One region of the Corynebacterium sphenisci DSM 44792 genome, then DNA from elsewhere that is predicted to be linked to it. Evidence: riboswitches for the same ligand, from Rfam matches in the RefSeq annotation. Region 1 holds a riboswitch; each other region holds the start of a gene.
The links. Region 1 has a riboswitch for thiamine pyrophosphate ahead of CSPHI_RS03735 (ECF transporter S component). Riboswitches for the same ligand answer to the same signal wherever they lie in the genome.
Positions count from the first base shown of each region.

Region 2: linked by a shared signal. The riboswitch ahead of thiO (glycine oxidase ThiO) and the one ahead of CSPHI_RS03735 (ECF transporter S component) in region 1 are both predicted to bind thiamine pyrophosphate.
Region 3: linked by a shared signal. The riboswitch ahead of thiD (bifunctional hydroxymethylpyrimidine kinase/phosphomethylpyrimidine kinase) and the one ahead of CSPHI_RS03735 (ECF transporter S component) in region 1 are both predicted to bind thiamine pyrophosphate.

Region 1 is NZ_CP009248.1:816,082-823,683, forward strand. Features, by position in the region: gene CSPHI_RS03710 (M18 family aminopeptidase) at 1-822, shown strand, start outside; gene CSPHI_RS03715 (M20 metallopeptidase family protein) at 896-2,350, shown strand; gene CSPHI_RS03720 (alpha-amylase family protein) at 2,347-3,603, shown strand; gene CSPHI_RS03725 (hypothetical protein) at 3,706-3,915, opposite strand; gene CSPHI_RS03730 (DUF2339 domain-containing protein) at 4,033-5,916, opposite strand; TPP riboswitch at 6,051-6,143, shown strand; gene CSPHI_RS03735 (ECF transporter S component) at 6,258-6,938, shown strand; gene CSPHI_RS03740 (ABC transporter ATP-binding protein) at 6,935-7,602, shown strand, end outside.
Region 2 is NZ_CP009248.1:1,216,658-1,224,259, reverse strand. Features, by position in the region: gene CSPHI_RS05620 (neutral/alkaline non-lysosomal ceramidase N-terminal domain-containing protein) at 1-750, opposite strand, end outside; gene CSPHI_RS05615 (Na+/H+ antiporter family protein) at 895-2,247, opposite strand; gene thiE (thiamine phosphate synthase) at 2,344-3,033, opposite strand; TPP riboswitch at 3,050-3,153, shown strand; gene thiO (glycine oxidase ThiO) at 3,145-4,329, shown strand; gene thiS (sulfur carrier protein ThiS) at 4,326-4,556, shown strand; gene CSPHI_RS05595 (thiazole synthase) at 4,558-5,358, shown strand; gene CSPHI_RS05590 (ThiF family adenylyltransferase) at 5,355-6,527, shown strand; gene CSPHI_RS05585 (1-deoxy-D-xylulose-5-phosphate synthase) at 6,532-7,602, opposite strand, start outside.
Region 3 is NZ_CP009248.1:1,831,014-1,838,615, forward strand. Features, by position in the region: gene CSPHI_RS08290 (hypothetical protein) at 1-448, shown strand, start outside; tRNA gene CSPHI_RS08295 (tRNA-Asn) at 695-769, opposite strand; TPP riboswitch at 915-1,014, shown strand; gene thiD (bifunctional hydroxymethylpyrimidine kinase/phosphomethylpyrimidine kinase) at 1,006-2,568, shown strand; gene CSPHI_RS08305 (S-(hydroxymethyl)mycothiol dehydrogenase) at 2,603-3,766, shown strand; gene CSPHI_RS08310 (MBL fold metallo-hydrolase) at 3,763-4,425, shown strand; gene CSPHI_RS08315 (GntR family transcriptional regulator) at 4,715-5,074, shown strand; gene CSPHI_RS12240 (AAA family ATPase) at 5,071-5,952, shown strand; gene CSPHI_RS08325 (hypothetical protein) at 6,132-6,815, shown strand; gene dnaG (DNA primase) at 6,835-7,602, opposite strand, start outside.

The sequences.
Region 1 (7,602 bases):
CGCCTGGACCGGCAGCGGCACACCCCGCCGCTGCTGGGCATCGGCGGGGACCTGCGCGGGCACCTCGCCGCGGCCGCGGGCATCGACCGGGGCGACCTCGCCGGCTGGGAGCTCATCACCGCCGACACCCAGCCGCCGCGCACCTTCGGCCTGGCCGGGGAGTTCCTCGCCAGCGGCCGGCTGGACAACCTGCTCAGCGTGCACGCGGCGCTGATCGCCCTGGAGGACCTGCTCGCCGCGGGCGGGCAGCCGGCGGACCGGGCGGGGGAGGCGTTCATCCCGCTGTTCATCGCCAACGATCACGAGGAGGTCGGCTCGGCGACGGCCACCGGGGCGGCCGGGCCGATGCTCGCCGAGCTCGCCGACCGGATCCTCGCCGCCGCCGGCGTCGCCGGCCCGGACCGGCACCTGGCCCTGGCCCGGTCCACCTGCATCTCCGCCGACGGGGCGCATGGGGTGCACCCCAACTACCCGGAGGAGCACGAGCCCGGGCACCGGCCGATGCTCAACGCCGGCCCGGTGCTGAAGGTCAACGCCAACCGGCGCTACGCCACCGACGCGGTCGGCCAGGCGCTGTGGGCCCGGCTGGTCGACGCCGCCCGGGAGGCCACCGGCGCGGAGATCGCCGAACAGGCCTTCGTCTCCGCCAACCACAAGCCCTGCGGCTCCACCATCGGCCCGCTCACCGCCACCCGGCTGGGCATCCGGGTGGTCGACGTCGGCGCCCCGATGCTGTCCATGCACTCCGCCCGGGAGCTCACCGGCGCCCGGGATCCCTGGCTGCTCACCGCGGTGCTCGCGGCCTGGTGGGCGGGCCGGTGAGCCCCGCCCCGCCGGGCGCGGCGGGCGGGCCCGGCTTGGCGAAGCGGCCCCGGGCCGGGTTGACTTGGCGACCATGAGCGATACCGCGCCCCCGACCGCCGAGACCGCCCGGGCCGCCGCGCCCCCGCCCGCGCCGGCGGCCGAGCCCGCCGCGGCCGCCGAGGACGCCGGCCGGCTGCACGTGCCCTTCGAGGACGTGGTGTCCTGGCGGCGGCATCTGCACGCCCACCCGGAGCTGTCCTTCGCCGAGCACGGCACCGCCGACTTCATCGCCGGGCTGCTCGCCGACTGGTCGGTGCCCTACACCCGGCCCACGCCCACCTCCGTGGTCGGCGTGATCGAGGGCACCGCCGGGGACCCGGCCACCGGCCGGGAGATCGGCTACCGGGCGGACATCGACGCGTTGCCGATCCGGGAGGAGACCGGGCTGCCCTTCGCCTCCGCGGTGGACGGGGTGATGCACGCCTGCGGCCATGACGTGCACGTGGCCTGCCTGCTCGGCGCCGCGAAGGTGCTCCTGGAGCGCCGGGACCGGCTGCACGGGCGGGTGCACCTGATCTTCCAGCACGCCGAGGAGGCGCTGCCCGGCGGCGCCCGGGAGCTCGTCGCGCACGGCGTCGCCGACGACCTCGACGAGGTCTACGCCTTCCACGTCGCCCCGCACCCGGTGGGCCACGTCGGGATCTGCCGGGGCCGGGTGTCCACCATGTCCGGGATCGTGTCCATCACGGTGCGCGGCCGCGGCGGGCACTCCTCGAACCCGCAGCTGACCGTGGACCCGGTGCTCATCGGCGCCGAGATCACCACCATGCTCAACACCATCGTCAGCCGCGATCTCGACCCGAAGAACATGAACATCGTCAACGTCGGCTCCCTGCACTCCGGCGCCGCCGGCAACGTGATCCCGGACACCGCCGAACTGGAGGTGTCCATGCGCAGCGTCGACGAGAAGGACTGGGAGGCGATCTGCCACCGGATCGAGCGGATCGTCGGCGGGGTCTGCCACGCCCACGGGGCGCAGGCCCAGTTCGACTGGCAGATCCCCTACCCCATGGTGGTCAACGCCGATCTCGCCGTGGACCGGGCCTGGCATGCCGCGGTGCGCGCCATCGGCGCGGACCGGGTCTTCGAGGCCGAGCCCTGGGCGCCCTCGGACGACTTCTCCTACTTCTCCCGCGAGGTGCCCGGCTGCTACATGTTCCTCGGCGGCGGCGGGCCCGAGGTGGGCAATCCGCACTTCCTGCACAACAGCCGCTTCGACGTGGTGGAGCGGGCCATGATCTCCGGGGTCCGGGTGGAGGCGCAGATCGCCCTCGACGCCCTGGCCCCGGGCGCGGCCCCGCCCCCGCCGATGCCCGAGGCCGCGGACCGGCTGCCCGCGGCCGGAACGATCCCCCCGGGGCCGCAGCGGCCCGGCCCCGGCACCCCGGAGTCCCGGGCCGGCGCGCAGCGCCCCCGGCCCCGCCCGTCGGCCGGCCCCGGCGGCGCGGACCCCCAGCCCCCGGCCGCAGAGGAGGAGAGCAGATGACCGCCCCCGACTGGACCGCCCACGCCATCGGCTGGCACGTGTACCCGCTGGGGTTCACCGGCGCCCCGGTGCACCCCGGCGACGCCCCGGCCGCCGAGCCCGCGCGCACCCGGCTGGACCACATCGCCGACTGGCTGGACTACGTGCAGCGGCTCGGCCTGAACGTGCTCCAGCTCGGCCCCGTGTTCGCCTCCGTCGAGCACGGCTACGACACCCTGGACTACCGCCGGATCGACGATCGCCTCGGCGATGACGCCGCCTTCGACCGGCTCATCGCCGCCGCCCACGAGCGCGGCATCAAGGTGCTGCTCGACGGGGTGTTCAACCACGTCTCCGCGCGGCATCCGCTGGTCGCCGAGGCGCTGGCGGATCCGGACTGCCCCGCCGCCCGGCTGATCCGGGTGGACCGCTCCGGCGGGGAGCCCCGCCCGGCGGTGTTCGAGGGCCACGACTCCCTGGTGGAGCTCGACCACGGCGCCGAGGAGGTCGCCGAGCTGGTCGTGGGGGTGATGCGGCACTGGCTGGACCGCGGCGCCGACGGCTGGCGGCTGGACGCCGCCTACGCGGTGGACCCGGCCTTCTGGGCCCGGGTGCTGCCGCGGGTGCGGGAGACCCACCCGCACGCCTTCATCTACGGGGAGGTGATCCACGGCGACTACGTGGACATCGTGGCCCGCTCCACCATGGACTCGGTCACCGAGTACGAGCTGTGGAAGGCCACCTGGTCGGCGCTGAAGGAGGCCAACCTCTTCGAGCTGGAGTGGACCCTGGGCCGCCATGACGGCTTCCAGGACGCCTTCCGGCCGGTGACCTTCGTCGGCAACCACGACGTCACCCGGATCGCCAGCCAGGTCGGCGCGGACAAGGCGGTGCTCGCCGCGGTGGTGCTGTTCACCGTCGGCGGGATCCCGCTCATCTACTACGGCGACGAGCAGGGCTACACCGGGGTGAAGGAGGAGCGCTTCGGCGGCGACGACCAGATCCGGCCGCTGTTCCCGCCCACCCCGGAGGATCTCTCCGAGCTCGGCGCGGACATGCACCGGGTGCACCAGTCGCTGGTGGCGCTGCGCCGCCGGCACCCCTGGCTGGCCGACGCCCGGGTCACCGTCACCGGCATCGCCAATGAGTCGATGACCTACCGCACCGCCGCCGCGGACGGCTCCGCGGCCCTGGAGGTGACCCTGGACATCACCGGCACCCCCCGGGCCGAGATCCGGGACGGCGCCGAGGTGGTCTGGGCGCACCCGCTGTAGCCGGCCGCGGACACGGGAACGGCGCCGGCCGGGGCGGCCCCGATGGGGGCGGGCCCGGGCCGGCGCCGTCGCGCCTGCGGGATGAGGGGGTGGGGCGGGACCCTACTGCTGCGCGGTGCCGTAGCCGGCGGAGTCGGTCTCCGCGCCGGTCTCGGTGGTGGTGGCCCCGGCGTCCGACTCGTAGGTGCGCACCGCGTTCTCCTGGTCGGTGACCTGCACGTCGGAGTCCTGCTCATTGGGCGGCGAGCAGGCGACGAGGGCGGCGGAGGCGATGAGGCCGGCGGCGAGGGCACCGGTGAGGCGGTTGCGCATGAGTACTCCTTCAGGGCACGGACGACACAGGACGTGTTTCCCGAAATCTTAGGACATTTTCAGCAGCGGCGGGCATTCGCCCCCCGATCGGCGCCCGCGGGGCGCGGCGGCGCGGGCTCAGCCGGCCGGGGTGAGCGGGCCCACCCCGCCGGCGCCGATGCACAGCTCCGCGCCCGGGTCGGCGTCGCGCACCACCACCCGCAGGATGTTGCCGCCGCCGCCGACGGTGGCCCACAGCCGGCGCGGTTCGGCGCCCACCGGCACCACCGTGGAGGCGGCGTAGGTCTGGTCGACGTCCTGGAAGGGGTTCGGCAGCGCCAGGCGCACCTCCATCGGGGAGGAGGCCATCGCGTTGAACTCCACCACCCAGTCGTCGATGGTGATGATCTCGTCCAGGCCCACGTCCAGGGCGCCGGTGCCGTCCGGGCCGACGGTGAGCGCGGTGGCGCAGCCCCCGTCGGCGCGCAGCCGGGCCACCGGGGTGACCTCGGCGTCGATGAGCCGCCCGGTGACGTCGAACATCCGCGGCCGGTCGGTCCACCGGCCGAAGGGCGGCCGGTCCCGCAGATCGGAGAACACCCAGTGGTAGGTGTTGCGCGGCTGCACCACCGGCAGCAGCACCTCCAGGGGCACCGCCTGGTTGAGCACCGGGGTGGCCGGGTCCGCCGCGGCGAGGCCCGCCCGGGTGGTGGCCAGCCAGTCCCCGGTGACGTCATCGGACCAGGCCTGCCGATAGCCGGCCACCGAGGCCAGGGAGGAGGCCGCGAGCAGCGCGCCCAGGGCGAGCACCAGGTAGCGGGAGCGCCGCGGCAGCGGATGCACCCGGTCCGACCAGGCCGCCGCCAGGGCGAAGCCGATCACCATCGCCGCGTCCCCGTAGTAGTGCAGGGTCTTCGCCAGCTCGGCGGCGGTGCCCTCCCCGGAGCGCACCCAGGTCATCGCGGCGAGCACGACCATCAGGTAGCCGAACCCGGCCGCCAGCGGCGCCCAGGCCCGCCAGTCCCGGTGGATCGCCACCGCAGCGGAGAGCAGCACCAGCACCGCCCCGGTGGTGACCAGCGCCGCCGGGGCGTCCGCCCAGGCCTGCCCGGGCGCCCAGCGCTGCCACTGCCAGGGCCCGCCGGCCAGGGCGGCGAGCACCTGGCCCAGCCCGGAGAGCACCAGCTCGATCCGGGGCTCCCCGGAGGCCTCCCGGGCGTCCCGGGCGGCGATCACCAGGTAGAGCACCCCCCAGGCGACGGTGACCGCCAGCCCGGGCAGCCACAGCGGCCGGCCGCGCCGCCAGGCCGGGCGCACCCGGCGCCGCTCCAGGTAGGCCACCGAGGCGGCGATCGCCCCGGCCACCGGCACGATCGCCAGGGACTTCTCGAAGAAGGCCAGCGCCACCAGCAGCACCGCGGTGGCCCGGGCGACCATCCGCGGCGAGGTCGCCGCCGGATCGTGGCGCACCGTGGCGCGCACCCCCAGGGCCACCCACCAGGCCAGGGCCGCCTGCATCGGCAGCGCGTTCGCCGCCGCCGACCACCAGGTCGCCCCGGGCAGGGTCAGCGGGGTCCAGCAGATGATCGCCGCGGTGGCCAGGCCCTGCCAGCTGCGCCCGGCGATGGCGTGCACCGCCCGGGCCACCATCAGCGACACCGCCACCTGGCCGAGCACCATCAGCGTCGCCGGCAGCCACCACTGCCAGGGCGCCAGCGCGTTCACCGCGGCCTGCAGCAGGAAGGCCAGGGGCGCGAAATGCCCGTCATGGGGCTGCGCCCAGAAGGAGGGCGACCACCAGGGGTGGTCGTGCCCGCCGGCGACGATGATGAAGTCGTCCCAGTAGAAGGTGCGCCCGGCGAGCACCCAGATCCGGCCCAGGGTCTGCAGGGCGATGATCACGGCGATCCCGCCGAGCCACTGGGCGCGGGTGGGCCGGGCCTCGCGCTGGGCGATCCGGGCGGCGGCGGCCAGCTGCGGGTCGTCGGCGGCGGGGACGCCGGGCTGCGGTGCATCGCTCATGGCCTCCAGACTCTATTAGTCCGCCGGGCCCGCGCCGGGCGGGGGCGGCCGGCGGGGGAGCGGGCGCGGCCGGCCGCGCGCGCCGGGGCGGCCGCCGCGCGCCCCGGGCGCCGATGCGGTAGGTTCGGGCCCAGTGCACGGGAGCCCCGGGGAGCCGGGGCTGAGAGGAGGGCGCGTACCGCCCTCGACCGTCGAACCTGATCCGGGTAATGCCGGCGCAGGGAGCAACCGGCCCGCCCCCGCGGGCCCGGCCGCGGACCCCCGGGTCGCGCGGCGGGCGCGGGGCGCGGTGCCGCGGCGGCCGTGCCTCCACGAGAAGACGACCCTGGAGGACACAGCGGATGAACATCGAACACCACCACGGGGCCGGCCTGGCCGGACCCGACCCGCGGACCACGGCCGCGCCCCCGGACCCCGGTGCCCGGCGGGGGGCGCCGCCGCGGCTGCGCTGGCGGATCGTGGACATCGTCACCGCCGCCGTGCTCGGCGTCGCCGTGGGCGTGGTCTTCGTCGCCTGGAACCTCATCGGCGGCGCCGGCTACGGTTTCCTCGACGCCTTCACCCCCGGTTTGGGCGGGCTGTTCATCGGCGTCTGGCTGCTCGGCGGCACCCTCGGCGGGCTGATCATCCGCAAACCCGGCGCCGCCCTGTTCGTGGAGGTGCTCGCCGCGGGCGTCTCCGCGGCGGTCGGCAACCAGTGGGGCATCTCGGTGCTCTATTCGGGGCTGGCCCAGGGCCTCGGCGCGGAACTGGTGCTCGCGATCCTGCTCTACCGCCGTTTCGGCCTCGCCGCGGCGCTGGCCACCGGGGCCGGCGCCGGGGTGGGCGCGATCATCCTGGAGCTGTTCACCTCCGGCAACCTCGCCAAATCCCTGGAGTTCAACCTGATTTACGGCGCCTGCGTGCTGCTGTCCGGGGCGGTGCTCGCCGGGCTGCTCGGCCTGGGCCTGACCCGGGCGCTGGCCCGCACCGGGGCCCTGGACCGCTTCGCCGCCGGCCGGGAAGCCCGGGAGCTGGTGTGAGCGGCCCCCCGGCGGTGGCCGCCCGCGGGTTCGGCTGGCGGCACGCCGGCCGCGCCGCGCCGGTGCTGCGGGAGGTGGATCTCACCATCGAACCCGGGGAGCGGGTGCTGGTGCTCGGCGCCTCCGGCGCGGGCAAATCGACCCTGCTCGCCGCGATCGCCGGGGTGCTCGGCGGCGCCGACGAGGGCGAGGCCACCGGGGAGCTGCGGGTTTTCGGGGCCCCGGCGGACGCCGCCCGCGGGGAGGTGGGCCTGGTGCTGCAGGACCCCGACTCGCAGGTCATCTCCGCCCGGGTCGCCGATGACGTGGCCTTCGGGGCGGAGAACCTCGGCGTGGACCGGGCCGAAATCGGCCGCCGGATCGGCGCCTGCCTCGAGCTGGTGGGCCTGCGCCTGCCCGGGGAGCACCCCACCACCCGGCTGTCCGGGGGCCAGAAGCAGCGCCTGGCGCTGGCCGGGGTGCTCGCCATGGGGGCGCGGATCATCGCCCTGGACGAGCCGACCGCGAACATCGACCCGGCCGCGGTGCCCGCGCTGCGGGACGCGGTGATCCGCGCCGCGGACGCCACCGGGGCCACCCTCATCGTGGTGGAGCACCGGGTGGCGGCGTGGATGGACGTGGTGGACCGGGTGATCGTGGTCGGCGCCGGCGGGATCGACGCCGA
Region 2 (7,602 bases), 400 kb from region 1:
CCCGAACCAGTTGATGAAGCCCGCGGACCGGCCCCCGCGCAGCACGTGCAGGGTGGTGGAGTCGGGGTTGACGCCCCCGGGGAACAGGGCGCGTTCCGCGGCGGGGTTGCGCTCGAAGGCGGCCCGGGAGCGGTTCACCCCGGCGTCGCCGACGGTGCCGACGGTGAGCGCGATGGCGCCGGGGGCGAGATCGGCGTGCGCCCGCTCGATCGCGGAGACGATCCCGGCGACCGTGGCCTCGAAGGTCACCGGCCGGAAGCCCATGGTGGTGATGTCCACCATCAGGTGGCCGGAGGTCCCGCCCGGGGCGACGTGGGTGTGCGAGGCCCCGATCAGCACATTGCCCTCGTGGTAGAGCGCGCCGTACCGGGCGGCCAGCCGGCGCAGCACCTCCTGCTGGATGGACTGGAACATCAGCCCCATGTCCGCGGTGACGTGCACCAGCCGCCGGTCCGCGGCATCGGCGAAGACGAAGGCCCGGGCGAACTGGCGCTGGTGCAGCCCGGCGGAGGTCTGCTCCGGCACCGCGTAGCCGTTGAACCCGGCGCCGAGGGGCTCCCCGGTCATGTCCGCGAGGCCCCGGCCCACCGTCATCGGGGCGGCCGCGGCGGCGCGGTCGGCGGCGCCGGCGGTCATCCGGGACAGCAGGATCGCCCCCGCGGCGGCCGCGGAGCCGCCGAGGAAGCCGCGTCGGGTGGTGCGGGGCCCGGATCCCGCGCACCGGGTCGCCGTGGTGGTGTGTCGCCGCATCGCCGCTCCCGCATGCTCCGGCCCCGGGGCGTCCACCCCGGGGCGTGCTGTCGTTTACGAGGGGAAACCTACCGGGTGCGCCCCGGCGGCGGGGCCGAACCGGCCCGGGAGCCCCCGGCGGGGGTGGCGGGGCCGGGGGCGGCCTCAGAGCACCATCGTGGCCAGCCAGCCGGCGAGCAGCAGCGGGATGTTGAAGTGGATGAAGGTGGGGATCACCGAGTCCCGGATGTGGTCGTGCTGGCCGTCGGCGTTGAGCCCGGAGGTCGGGCCCAGGGTGGAGTCCGAGGCCGGGGAGCCGGCGTCGCCGAGGGCCCCGGCGGTGCCGATGAGCGCCACCGTGGCCACCGGGGAGAAGCCCATGGTCGCGCACAGCGGCACGTAGATGGCGGTGATGATGGGCAGCGTGGAGAAGGAGGAGCCGATGCCCATGGTGACCACCAGGCCGACCACCAGCATCGCCAGCGCCGCGATCGCGCGGTTGCCGGCGAAGATCTCCGCGGTGGTGGTGACCAGGGACTCCACCTCGCCGGTGGCGGTCATCACCGCGGCGAAGCCCTGGGCGGTGATCATGATGAAGCCGATCAGGGCCATCATCTTCATGCCCGAGGTGAACACGTCATCGGCCTGGCGCCATTTCACCGCCCCGGTGCCCATGAACACCGCCAGCCCGGCCAGGGCGCCCACCAGCAGCGAATCCGCCTCGGCGTCGCGGGCCTGCATCACCACCTGGATGAGGAAGGTGACCAGGATGGCGACCAGGGCGACGCTGACCCGGTAGCGCGAAATCGGCTCCTCCCCGTCCCCGGTGTCCGCGATCGGCCGATCCTCGTAGTCCCGGGGCCGCCGGTAGGAGACGAGCACCGCGATCGCCAGGCCGGCGAGCATGCCCAGGGCCGGGATGCCCATGGCGTGCATGATCGCGATCCCGGAGGTGTCCAGCCCCGCCTTGCGGATGTTGCCGAGCAGGATGTCGTTGAGGAAGATGTTGCCGAAGCCCACCGGGATGTACATGTAGGTGGTGGTCAGGCCGAAGGTCATGATGCAGGCCACCAGCCGGCGGTCCAGGCGCATCCGGTTGAACACGGTCAGCAACGGCGGGATGATCAGCGGGATGAAGGCGATGTGCACCGGGATCAGGTTCTGGCTCATCACCGACATGGCCAGGATCCCGGCGAGCATCCCCCATTTCGTGGCCGCCACCGCGGCGCGCCGCGCCCCCGGGGATTCCACGCCGAGCCGGCCGATCAGCCATTCGGCGAGCAGCCGGGGCAGCCCGGAGCTGGCCACCGCCATCGCGAAGGCGCCGAGCAGGGCGTAGCTGAGCGCGATTTTCGCGCCCCCGGACAGGCCCTCCTGGAAGGCGACCATGGTGCCGTCCAGGCCCAGGCCGCCGAGCAGCCCGCCGACCAGGGCCCCGGTGAACAGGGCGAGCACCACGTGCACGCGGGCGACGGCGAGGATGAGCATCACCAGGACGGCGACCAGCACGGCGTTCATGCGTCAACCCTAAAACACGCCGGCGCGACCCAGGGGAGAATCCCCGCCCGCGCGGGGCGGATGAGGCCGGGATCACCTCGGGGGCTCCCCCGCCGGCTAGCCGCCGAGGGCGTCGCGCAGCCCCCGGGCCGCCGCCCGCGGGTCGGCGGCCTGGGTGATGGCGCGCACCACCACCACCCGCTCCGCGCCCCGGGCGCGCAGCCCGGCCACCCGCCCGGCGTCGACGCCGCCGATCGCGAACCAGGGTTTGCCGGCGGCCGCGGCCAGCTCCGCGGCCCGGGCTACCATCGCCGGGCCGACCGGGGCCCGTCCGGGTTTGGTGGGGGTGGCCCACACCGGGCCGATCACCGCGTAGTCGATCCCCGGGTCGGCGAGGGATTCGGCGAACATCGCCTCGGTGCGGTTGGAGCGGCCGAGCAGCACATCCGGGCCGAGCAGCGCCCGGGCCTGGGCGGTGGTGAGATCGCCCTGGCCCACGTGGAAGACGTCCGCGCCGGTGAGCGCGGCGACGTCGGCGCGATCGTTGACCGCGAAGAGCCGGCCGTGCTCGGCGGCGACGGCGCCGAGCAGCCGCACCGCCTCGATTTCGGCGCGGGCCTCGATGGCCTTGTCGCGCAGCTGGATGATGTCCACGCCCCCGGCGTAGGCGGCGTGCAGGAAATCCTCCAGGTCCCCGGTGGCGGTGCGCGCATCGGTGCACAGGTACAGGCGGGCCCCGGCGAGCAGGCGTTCGCGGCGGGCGCGCAGCTCCGGGTCCGGGGCGGGCGGGGACCAGATGCTACTCATGTTGCCTATAGTAGGGGCCGATATCCGCGGGAGCCCGGTACCGGGCTGAGAGGGCCCCGGGGGCCGACCGCAGAACCTGACGCGGGTCATGCCGCCGGAGGAAGGATGACCATGGTCGACCATGCCGCAACCAGCCGCACCGCCGCCGCAGCCGGCGGGCCCGACCATGACGTGATCGTGGTCGGCGCCGGGATCATCGGCCTGGCCACCGCCCGGGAGCTGCTCCGCCGCGGCCGGGGGGTCACCGTCGTCGACCCGGATCCGGTCTCCGGGGCGTCCCGGGCGGCCGCCGGGATGCTCGCGCCGGTCGCCGAGGTGGTCTGGGACCAGCCGGCGCTCTACCCGCTGATGGTCGAATCCGGGCGCCGCTGGCCGGGGCTGGCCGCCGCCGTGGCCGCCGAATCCGGCCGGGAGGTCGGCTACCTGGCGAACGCCACCCTGGTCTGCGCCGGGGACGCCGCGGATCGCCGGCACCTCACCGAGCTCGCCGGGCTGCAGCGGGATCTCGGCATGGCGGCGGAGCCGATCCCCGCCGCCGAGGCGCGCCGGCGGGAACCCGCCCTGGGCCCGGGCTGCGTCGGCGCGGTGCACCTGCCCGGCGACCACCAGGTCGACCCCCGCCGCTTCTGCGCCGCCCTGCTCGAGCTCCTCGGCCCCCGGGTGCGCCGGGCCCGGGTGGCCGGGGTGACCTTCGCCGGGGACCGGGCCACCGGGGTGCGCCTGGCCGACGGAACCGAACTGCGCGGCGCCGAGGTGCTGCTCGCCGCGGGCCTGGGCATCGGGGACATCGCCGGGGCGCCGCCGGAGGTGGCCGCCGCGCTGCGCCCGGTGCACGGCGAGGTGCTCCGGCTGCAGGTCCCGGAGCGGCTGCGTCCGCTGCTCACCCGCACCATCCGCGGGGTGGTGCACGGTCGCCCGGTGTACCTGGTGCCCAGGGCCGACGGCACCGTGGTGCTCGGCGCCACCTCCCGCGAGGACGCCCTGCCCGGGGTGCTCGCAGGCGGGGTGGAGCAGCTGCTCCGCGACGCCCGCCGGCTGGTGCCCGCGGTGGCCGAGCTGGAGCTGGTGGAGACGATCGCCCGGGCCCGGCCCGGCTCCCCCGACGACGCCCCGCTGATCGGCCGGATCGGCCCGGGGCTGAGCGTCTCCGCCGGCTACTTCCGGCACGGCATCCTGCTCACCGCGCTCGGCGCCGCCCTCGGCGCGGACGCGGTGACCGGCGCCCCGCCGGATCCCCGGTTCGCCGCCGCCATCGACCCCACCCGCTTCCCGACAAGGAGGAACGAGACCCCATGACCCTCACCGTCAACGGGCGGCCGCATCCGGCGGCGCCCGGAGAGACCCTGCTCGACCTGGTGGCCGGCTGGACCGGCCGCGACCTCGGCTCCGACGGGGCGCCCGCCGACGGCCGGCCGCTGGGCGTCGCCGTCGCCGTGGACGGCGCGGTGGTGCCGCGCGCCCGCTGGGCGGCGACCCCGGCCGCCGGCGCGGTGGACATCGTCACCGCGGTGCAGGGGGGCTGACATGGCGCACGTCGACGAACCCCTGCGGATCGGGGATCTGGAGCTGGGCTCCCGGCTCATCATGGGCACCGGCGGGGCGACCAGCCTGGAGGTGCTCGGCCGGGCCCTGGTCGCCTCCGGCACTCAGCTGACCACCGTGGCGATGCGCCGGGTCGACGCCGGCGGGCGCGGCGGCGTCTTCGAGCTGCTGCACGGGCTCGGCATCGCGGTGCTGCCGAACACCGCCGGCTGCTACACCGCCCGGGACGCGGTGCTCACCGCCCAGCTGGCCCGGGAGGCCCTGGAGACGGACCTGGTGAAGCTGGAGGTGATCGCCGACGAGGACACCCTGCTGCCGGACCCGGTGGAGCTGGTCGACGCCGCCGACCGGCTGGTCGCCGACGGGTTCACCGTGCTGGCCTACACCAACGACGACCCCGCGCTGGCGAAGCGCCTGGAGGAGCTCGGCTGCGCCGCGGTGATGCCCGCGGGGGCCCCGATCGGCACCGGGCTGGGCATCCTCAACCCGCACAACATCGAGCTCATCGCCGACCGCGCCGGGGTGCCGGTGATCCTGGACGCCGGGATCGGCACCGCCAGCGAGGCGGCCACCGCGATGGAGCTGGGCTGCGACGCGGTGCTGCTGGCCTCCGCGGTGACCCGCGCCCAGGCCCCGGAGACCATGGCCGAGGCCTTCCGGCACGCCGTCGCCGCCGGCCGGCTGGCCCGGCTGTCCGGGCGGATCCCGCGGCGCCGGCTGGCCCGGGCCTCCTCCACCTTCGAGGGCCTGGTCACCGGGGGCCGGGAGGACGAGTCGCTGTGAGGGCCCTGGTCGAGCCGGGCCCGCCGCTCACCGACGCCGAGGCCGCCCGCTACGCCCGGCACCTCAGCCTGCCCGGGCTGGGCCCGCTCGGCCAGCGCCGGCTGCGCGCGGCCCGGGTGCTGGTGGTCGGCGCCGGGGGCCTGGGCTCGCCGATCCTGGCCTACCTCGGCGCCGCCGGGGTCGGCCGGCTCACCGTCATCGACGATGACGTGGTCGAGGAGTCGAACCTGCAGCGCCAGGTGCTGCACCGCGCCGCCGACCTCGGCCGGCCGAAGGCGGAGTCCGCCGCCGACGCGGTGCGCCGGCTGGATCCGGCGGCGCGGGTCACCCCGGTGGTGGGCCGGCTCACCGCGGACAACGCCGCGGCGCTGTTCGCCGACCATGATCTGGTGCTCGACGGGGCGGACAACTTCGCCACCCGCTACCTCGTCGCCGACGCCGGCGAGCTCACCGGCACCCCGGTGGTGTGGGGCACCATCGACCGCTACGCCGGGCAGGTGTCGGTGTTCTGGCCCGGGGAGGGCCCGCTGCTGCGGGATCTCTACCCGGAGCAGCCGGATCCGGATTCGGTGCCCTCCTGCGCCGCCGGCGGGGTGCTCGGCGCCCTGGTCGGCCTGGTCGGCTCCACCATGGCGGTGGAGGCCCTGAAGGTGCTCGCCGGAGTCGGGGAACCAGCGGTGGGCCGGCTGCTGCTCATCGACGCCCTCGCCGCGCGCACCCGGGAACTGGCCTTCGCCCCGGACCCGGACCGGACGCCGGCGACCGCGCTCGCGGAGGTCGGCGCCGCCTGCCCCGCCACGGCGGCCCCCGCACCGGAGCCGGCGCCGGCCGCGGTGGGCGCCACGGCGCTGGCGGCGGAGCTGGCCGGCCCCGCCGCGCCCGTCGTGGTCGATGTGCGGGATCCGGGGGAACGGGCGGAGCTGCCCATTCCCCCGGCGCGCCCGGTTCCGCTGGCGACGATCCTGGTCGAGGGCTGGGCGGCGCTGGCGGGCCTGCCCGGCTGCGCCGGGGACCGGCCGGCCCCGGTGGTGCTGGCCTGCCGCTCCGGGGCGCGATCGGCCCGTGCGCTCGCGGCGCTGGCCGCGGACCCGGCGACCCCCGCGGCGGCGGCGCCACGGGTGCTCGCCGGGGGCGCGCTGGCCTGGGCCGCCGGACCGGGCGCCGGCTGAGCGTTCAGCGCCGCCCGGCCCGCGCCGCGTCGATCAGGGCGCGCGCCCGGGCGGCGATCCCGGCGGCGTCCAGGCCGTGGGCGGCCAGGATCGGGCCCCGCCCGCCCTGGTCGAGGAAGGCGGTGGGCAGGCCCAGGCAGGCCACCGCCGCACCCGGGCGCCGGGTGGCGATCCCGGCGGCCAGGGCCGCCCCCGCCCCGCCGCGGGCCAGCCCGTCCTCCACGGTGACCGTGGCCGGGGCGGCGGCGCAGACGGCGACCAGCTCCGGCGGGGTGGGCAGCACCCACCGCGGATGCAGCACCGCGACCGCCCGGCCCTCCGCGGCCAGCCGCCGCCCGGCCGCGAGGGCCTCCCCGGCCAGCGCCCCGATCCCGATCAGCAGCACCTCGGCGGCGCCTGGATCGCCCAGCAGCACCTCCACCCCGCCGGCGCCGGGCAGCGCGGCCCGCGCCGGGATCGGCTCCGGCACCGGGCCCTTGGGGTAGCGCACCAGGGCGGGTCCGGGGGCGGCCAGGGCCTCGTCCAGGGCCCGGCGCAGATCCGCGCCATCGCGGGGGGCCGCGGCGCGCAGGCCGGGGGTCGCCGCGGCGAGCACCAGATCCCAGGCCCCGTTGTGGCTGGGCCCGTCCGCCCCGGTGACCCCGGCCCGATCCACGGCGAGCAGCGCCGGCCGGGCGGTGAGCGCCAGATCCATCAGCAGCTGATCCATCCCGCGCTGCAGGAAGGTGGAGTACATCGCCACCACCGGCCGGGCCCCGCCGAGGCTGAGTCCGGCGGCCAGGCCCAGCGCGGCCTGCTCGGCGATGCCGACGTCGTGCAGCCGGCCCGGGTGCCGCTCGGCGAATCCGGCCAGCCCGCAGGGCCCGGCCATCGCCGCGGTGACCGCGTGCACCCGGGGATCCCTGGCCGCGGCCGCCTCCGCCCAGTCGCCGAAGACCGCGGTCCAGGTCTCGGCCGGCTCCGCGGGCGCCCCCGGGTCGGCGGGGGCGACGGTGTGCATCGCCTCGGCGGCGTCGGCCAGCGCCGGGGCGTGGCCCCGGCCCTTCACCGTGCGGGCGTGCACCAGGCGCAGTCC
Region 3 (7,602 bases), 1.0 Mb from region 1:
CGCGGACGGGGCCGGCGACGCCGGTTCCGCCGACATCGCCGGCATGCTCTCCGATCTGGACGTCTCCGGGCCCGTCGACGGCCTCGACGTCGCCGGCGCGCTGCCCGGCACCGAGGTCCACCGCGGGGCGGCGCACGCCGCCGCCGACGACGCCATCGCCCTCGGCATCGCCGCCGGCGGCGGCGTCGCCGAGGCCCATGCGGCCAACACCTCCGGCCCGGCGGCGATCGCCGTCGGCGAGGGCGCCGAGGCGCATGTGCACGGGGTCTCCCCCGGCCTCGCCATCGGCATCGCCGGCCCGGACAGCGCCGCGCACGTGCCCGGCGATGAGCCGGCCACCTGCTCCGGCCAGGCCGCCTTCGCCGGCGACTTCCAGACCCTCACCGGATGCGTCGCCGCCGGCGGGACCATGACGCCGATCGACATCACCCCGGACGCCGGCCGCTAACCGCCGGCACCGCACCCGCCGCCCCGGCGGCGCGGCCGCCGGCCGGGGCGCAGGGTGCCTCCGCCCCCGGCCGGCGCCCCCGCCGCCGGGACCGCCGGGCCGCCGACGCCGCCCGGGCACCGCATGGTGCCCGGGCGGCGTCGCCGTGCCGGGGCGCCCGTCCCCCCCCAGTCCGGCCGCGGCACGGGCGCTTCCGGCCCCCGACAGCGCAGCAGGCCAGGGCGGATCCGCCCTGGCCTGCTTCTTTGGCTCCCCCAACTGGATTCGAACCAGTAACCCTTCGATTAACAGTCGAATGCTCTGCCGTTGAGCTATGGGGGAATGGCGTCGCCGCGGGACGGTGCCCGCGCAACGGATGATCACTCTACCGAGCCCCCGACGACGGGACAAATCCGCAGTTCACACGGGGTTCCCGGCCCCGGCGGAGGCGGCGGCGGCCACCGGGGGGCGGGGGATCGCTATGGTGGGCTGCGACACGGGGTGCCCGGGAGCGGCCCGGGCTGAGAACACACCCGTCGAACTTGATCCGGTTAGCACCGGCGAAAGGATGGTCATCCATGACTGCACCCATGCCCGACGACGCCCGCGGCGCCGCCCCGGCGAGCCCCACCGCGGACATCTCCGCCCCCGCCCCCGGCCGGGTGGCCGGCCGCCCCCCGCGGGTGCTGTCCATCGCGGGCACCGATCCCACCGGCGGCGCCGGGGTGCACGCCGATCTCAAGGCCTTCGCCGCCTGCGGGGCCTACGGCATGGCCGCGGTGACCGTGCTGGTGGCGCAGAACACCGTCGGCGTGCGGGACCTGCACGTGCCCCCGGCGGCCTTCCTCCGCGCCCAGCTGGACGCGGTCTCCGACGACGTCGCCGTCGACGCGGTGAAGCTGGGCATGCTCTACTCCGCGGAGCTCATCGGCGTGGTCTCCGACTGGCTGGCCGAGGTCGACCCCCCGGTGGTGGTGCTGGACCCGGTGATGGTGGCCACCTCCGGGGACCGGCTGCTCGACGCCGCGGCGGAGCGGGCCCTCGCCGGGCTGCTCGACCGGGTGCACCTGGTCACCCCGAACGTGCCGGAGCTGGCGGTGCTCGCCGGCGCGGAGCCGGCCGGGGACTCCGCGGGCCTGCTCGAGCAGGCCCGCGCGGTCGCCGCCCGGCATGACGTGGCGGTGCTGGCCAAGGGCGGGCACCTGCCCGGGGCGGAGGTGCTCGACGCCCTGGTCTCCCCGGACGGGTCGGTCGCCGAATTCACCGCCGCCCGGGTGGACACCACCTGCACCCACGGCACCGGCTGCTCCCTCTCCGCGGCGATCGCGGCGCTGTGGCCGCGCACCGGGGACCCGGCCGCGGCGGTGCGGCGGGCGAAGCGCTGGCTGACCGAGTCCCTGACGCACGCCGATGAGCTGGCGGTGGGCCGCGGGCACGGGCCGGTGCACCATTTCGCCGGGATGTGGGCGCGCGGCCTGGAGCCGACCCGGCCGCTGGACCTGATGGACTCCTGGTGGGCGGGGATCGCCGGTATCCGGGAGGCCATCGACGAACTGCCCTTCCTCCACGGCCTGGCCGCCGGGGATCTCGCGGCGGAGGACTTCGGCTGGTACCTGGCCCAGGACGCGCTGTACCTCAACGGCTACGCCCGGGCCCTGGCGGCCACCGCGGCGAAGGCGCCCACCCAGGCCGAGCAGATGTTCTGGGCGCGCAGCGCCCATGACGCGATCGCGGTGGAGATGGACCTGCACCGCTCCTTCATCGGGGAGGCCGCCGGGGCGGCGGCCCCGGAGCCCTCGGCGGTGACCCGCGCCTACGTGGACCACCTCCTCGCCGCGGCGGTGCACGGCACCTACGGGGAGGCGGTGGCCGCGGTGCTGCCCTGCTTCTGGCTCTACCAGGACACCGGCTCCCGGCTGGTCGACCGCGCCCACGAGGGGCACCCCTACCGGGAGTGGCTGGAGACCTACGCGGACGAGGAGTTCGCGGACGCCACCCGGGAGGCGATCCGGATCTGCGCGGAGGCCGCGGCGGCGGCGACCCCCGCGGAGCGGGCCGCGATGGAGACCGCCTTCCGGCTCTCCTCCCGGCATGAGCTCGAGTTCTTCGCCGAGCCGGTGCGCCGGCACGACCGCGGCTGAGCGGCGCGCGGCCGCGGGGATTAGGGTCGATGATATGAACACAAAACCCGAGTCCCCGCTCCCCGCGCCCGAGCGCGGGGACGGCTCGCGCATCGTGCGCGGCATCATCGCCCGGGCCAAGGGCGCCCCGGTGGAGTCCGTCGAGGTGGTGGTGCCCGCCCCGGGCCCCCATGACGTGGTGGTGCGGGTGGACGCCTGCGGCGTCTGCCACACCGACCTCGCCTACCGCGACGGCGACATCGACGACTCCTTCCCCTTCCTGCTCGGCCACGAGGCCGCCGGGGTGGTCGCCGAAATCGGCGAGGCCGTCGAACATGTCGCGGTCGGCGATTTCGTGGTGCTCAACTGGCGGGCGGTGTGCGGCGAATGCCGCGCCTGCCGCCGCGGCGAGCCGAAGTACTGCTTCGACACGCACAACGCCTCGAAGCCGATGACCCTCGCCGACGGCACCGTGCTGGAGCCCGCCCTGGGCATCGGCGCCTTCTGCGAGGCCACCCTGGTCCACGAGGGCCAGTGCACCAAGGTCGACCCGGAGGCGGATCCGGCGGTGGCCGGGCTGCTCGGCTGCGGGATGATGGCCGGCATCGGCGCGGCGATCCACACCGGCGCAGTCGCCCGCGGCGAATCGGTGGCCGTGATCGGCTGCGGCGGGGTGGGCACCGCCGCCATCGCCGGGGCCCGGCTCGCCGGGGCCACCCGGATCATCGCGGTGGACATCGACGACACCAAGCTCGACACCGCCCGCCGCTTCGGCGCCACCGACACCGTGAACTCCCGGGAGCTCGCCGACGGGCGCACCGGGGAGGAGGACCCGGTGGTGGCCCGGATCCGGGAGCTCACCGGCGGATTCGGCGCCGATGTGGTGATCGACGCGGTGGGCCGGCCGGAGACCTACCGGCAGGCCTTCTACGCCCGGGATCTCGCCGGCCGGGTGGTGCTGGTGGGCGTGCCCGCCCCGGAGGCCCGCCTGGACCTGCCGCTGGCGGACGTGTTCGCCCGCGGCGGGTCGCTGAAGTCCTCCTGGTACGGCGACTGCCTGCCCGAGCACGATTTCCCGATGCTGGTGGACCTCTCCCGGCAGGGCCGGCTGCCCCTGGCCGACTTCGTCACCGAGCGGATCGGCCTGGACGGGGTGGAGGACGCCTTCGCCGCGATGCGCGACGGCGGGGTGCTGCGATCGGTGGTGGTGAACCGATGAGCGGCGAGGCCACCGGCGGGATCCGCCGGCAGGGCGATCTGCGGATCGACCATGTGGAGACCTCCGGCGTCTTCGCCCTCGACGGGGGCGAATGGGAGGTGGACAACAACATCTGGCTGCTCGGCGACGACGCCGAGTGCATCATCGTCGACGCCGCCCATGACGCGGCGCCGATCCTCGACGCGGTCGACGGCCGGCGGGTGCGCGCCATCGTGTGCACGCATGCGCACAACGACCACATCACCGTCGCCCCGGAGCTCTCCGAGAAGCTCGACGCGCCGATGCTGGTGCACCCCGGCGACCAGATGCTCTGGGAGCAGACCTGGCCGGGCGTGGCGCACGGGGACCTGGCGCACGGGCAGCGCCTGGGGATCGCCGGCACCGAGGTCGTCGTGATCAACACCCCGGGCCACTCCCCGGGGTCCTGCTGCCTGTACGTGCCCGAGGCCGCGGAGCTGTTCAGCGGGGACACCCTGTTCTCCGGCGGGCCCGGCGCCACCGGGCGCAGCTACTCGGACTTCGACACCATCATCGACTCGATCCGGGACAACCTGCTCACCCTGCCCGCGGAGACCGTGGTGCGCACCGGGCACGGCGACCACACCACGATCGGCGCCGAGGCGCCCCATCTGGAGGAGTGGATCCGCCGGGGCTACTGAGCCCGCGCCACCCCTCCCCCGCCGCCCGGCGCGCCCCGGGCACCGGCCCCGAGCGGCCCCGCGGCATCCGCGGCGGTCGCCGGGGCCGCGGGGGATCCGCGCCCGCCGCCGCCCCGCGCACCCCCAGATGGGACGGGTGCGCGGGTTTCCCCCGTGTACCCCTTGTCCGGCCGGGGCGGGCGCCCCTATAGTTCACCACATAGGTGGTTAACCCATTAACTGGGATGCTGCCGACGTCATCCGGCCGCGGCAGGCGCGGCCGGGCCGACCCACCGGAAGGAGGCCGCCGATGGGCGACCCCCGCCCCATCTACCGGCGGATCGCCGCGGAACTGCGCGGGCACATCGGCTCCGGGGCGCTGCCGGAGGGGCAGCGGGCCCCGTCCACCAACGAGCTCTCCGCCTACCACGGCGTCAACCCGACCACCTCCGGCCGGGCCCTGGCCGAACTCGCCGCCGAGGGCCTGCTGGAGAAGCGCCGCGGGCTGGGCATGTTCGTCGTCGCCGGCGCCCGGAAGGCGGTGCTCGCCGAACGACGCGCCCGCTTCGCCGCCGACTTCCTCGCCCCGATGCTCGCCGAGGCCCGGGCCCTGGGCATCGACTCCGCCGAACTCGACCGGCTGATCGCCGCGGAAAGGACCACCCCATGAGCGACACCCCCACCACCGGCGCCGCCGCCGCGGACCCGGTGCTCGAGGAGGCCGCGGTCACCCGCGGCGGCCGGGCCATCCTCGCCCCGGTGCGACTGCGCCTGGGCCCCGGGGTGCACGGCGTGATCGGCGCCAACGGCGCCGGCAAGACCACCCTGCTGCGGCTGCTCGCCGGGCACCTGCGCGATGACGCGGGCCGCCGGCTGGCCGCGGACACCGCCCTGGGCCGGGTGGCCCATGACGTGCACCCCGCCGGCCGGGACGTCCGCGCCCACCTCGACCTCGCCGGAATCGGCCACCCCGGCCTGGATCGGCGGCTGGCCCTGGCGATCCTCGCCGACGCCGGGGTCGAGGAGCGCAGTCGCACCGCCCGGCTCAGCAACGGCCAGCGCCAGCTGCTCTCCGCGGCCGTGGCCCTGGCCTCCGGAGCGGCCACGGTGCTGCTCGACGAGCCCTTCAACGGCCTCGACGCGGCCACCCGGCGGGGACTGCGGGAGCGGATCATCGCCGTGCTCGCCGACCGGCCCGGGCTGCGCCTGGTGCTCACCTCGCACCGCGCCGAGGACCTCGCCGGCCTGGTCGACGACCTCATCGTGGTCGCCGGCGGCCGGGTGCACCCGCCCATCGCGCTGGACGACGCCCGGGACCGGTACCCGGTGCTCGCCGGGCCGGCCGACGCCGTGGCGGCCCTCGCCGGGGGCCGGCCCCGGGTGGCCACCCGCCGAATCGGCGGGATCGCGGAGGCCACCCTGGCCGCGCCGCTGGACGCGGCGGCCCGCGCCCGCGCCGCCGGGCTCGGCGTGACCCTGACCCCGCTCGACGACAACGCGCTCATCGACGCCATGGCGATGCACGCCCCCGCCGGGGCGACCCCGTGATGCCCCCCGCCGTCCGCTCCCCCTGGCCTGGCGCGCTCGTCCCACTCGCGCCGCCGACCGTCCCCGGCGCCGCGGCGACCCCTCACCCCGCCGCCGGGATCGACCCCTGAGCCGCCGCCCGCCGCGTCCCCGCCCCACCCGTCCCACATGACCGCCGGCCCCCGCCCGAAAGGACCCCGATGCTCCCCGCCTTCCTCCACCCCGTGCGCCGCGGCTTCGCCGCCGGCGCCGCCGTCCTCGCCGCCCTGGTCCTCCTCGCCCCGTTGGCCGACCAGGACGGCTTCGGCTGGTACTTCGCCGCCATCGCCGGCATGGTGCCGCTCTTCGGCTGGGCCGCCGGCGGCGCCGTGCCCGCCCGCGCCGCCGACGTGCCCGCCCGCACCTGGCTGGCCGGCCTCGGCCTCGCCGCCGGCGCGCTCTCCGCCGGCCTCGCCGCGCTCTGCTGGGCGGGCACCCTGCTCCTCTGGCGGGCCGACCCGCCGGACGCCCGGTTCAGCTCCTTCGTGATCACCGTCGGCGAGCGGATGCTCACCGACACCTCCGGCCGGCCCCACCTCGCCGCCGGATCGGAGACCACCGCGCTGACCTGGGCGGGCACCTACCTGGTGTTCGCGGCGCTCTTCCTCTGCACCGCGGTGGCCGGCGCCGCGCTCGGCGCGGTGCGCGCCGCCTGGGGCGCCCCGGCGCTGGCGGGGCTGCTACTGGCCGTCTTCGCCGCCTGGCTGGGCTCGCTGTGGCTGGCCCTGTCCACGGACCTGCCCGGCATCCGCGCGCCCTGGCCGGGGGTGTTCCTCTTCACCATCCCGATCGGGGTGATCGCCGCGGCGCTGCTGGTGCGCGCGGTGACCCGGATCGAGCCCTGAGCCCGCCGCCGGGGGCGGGCTATTCCGCGGCCGGGCCGCGCAGCGCCTCGGCGAGCAGCTCCCGGCGGTACTCCTCCAGGCCGATCAGATCCTCGAACAGGCGCCGGTAGCCGGCCTCGTCATCACCGGGCCGCATCCGCTGCAGGGTCCCCTTGACCTGGGCGATCTGCTGGCCCACCCACACCTCCTGCAGCCGGGCGAGCACCGAGGCGGCGTAGCCGGCCAGGGCCGGCGGATCGACGTGGATCTCCTCCACGCCCAGCTCGGTGACCAGCCCGCGCACCACCTCATCGGCGGCCGCAGCGGCGAGATCGGCGACCCACCCGGCGCCGCCGCCGTCGGCGGGGATCCCGCCGGCGGCGGCCACCGCGTCGAACACCGCCCGGTAGGCCGGGTGCGTGAACACCTCCGGGTCCAGCTCGGAGAACACCGGGCCCAGCGCCGCCGGCTCCTGCACCGCCAGCTTCAGCGCCTCCCGCTGCACATGCAGCCGCGGATCCCGCGGATCCGGCCGCGGTGTCGTCGGCGGGCCCGCCGCGACGCGGCGGCGCTCCTCCGCGGCGGCGGCCTCCGCCAGCCGGCGCCGGCGCCGCTCGCCGGGATCGGCCTTCCGCGGCGCCCGGGCCTCCTCGCGCACCCGGCGCACCAGCTCCGCCTCGTCATTCCAGCCGATCCAGCCGGCGACCTCCCGGGCGTACTCGTCGCGCAGCGCCGATTCGCGCACCTGGGCCAGCACCGGGACCACCCGGTTCAGCGCCGCGACCCGGCCGTTGGCGGTGTCCAGGTC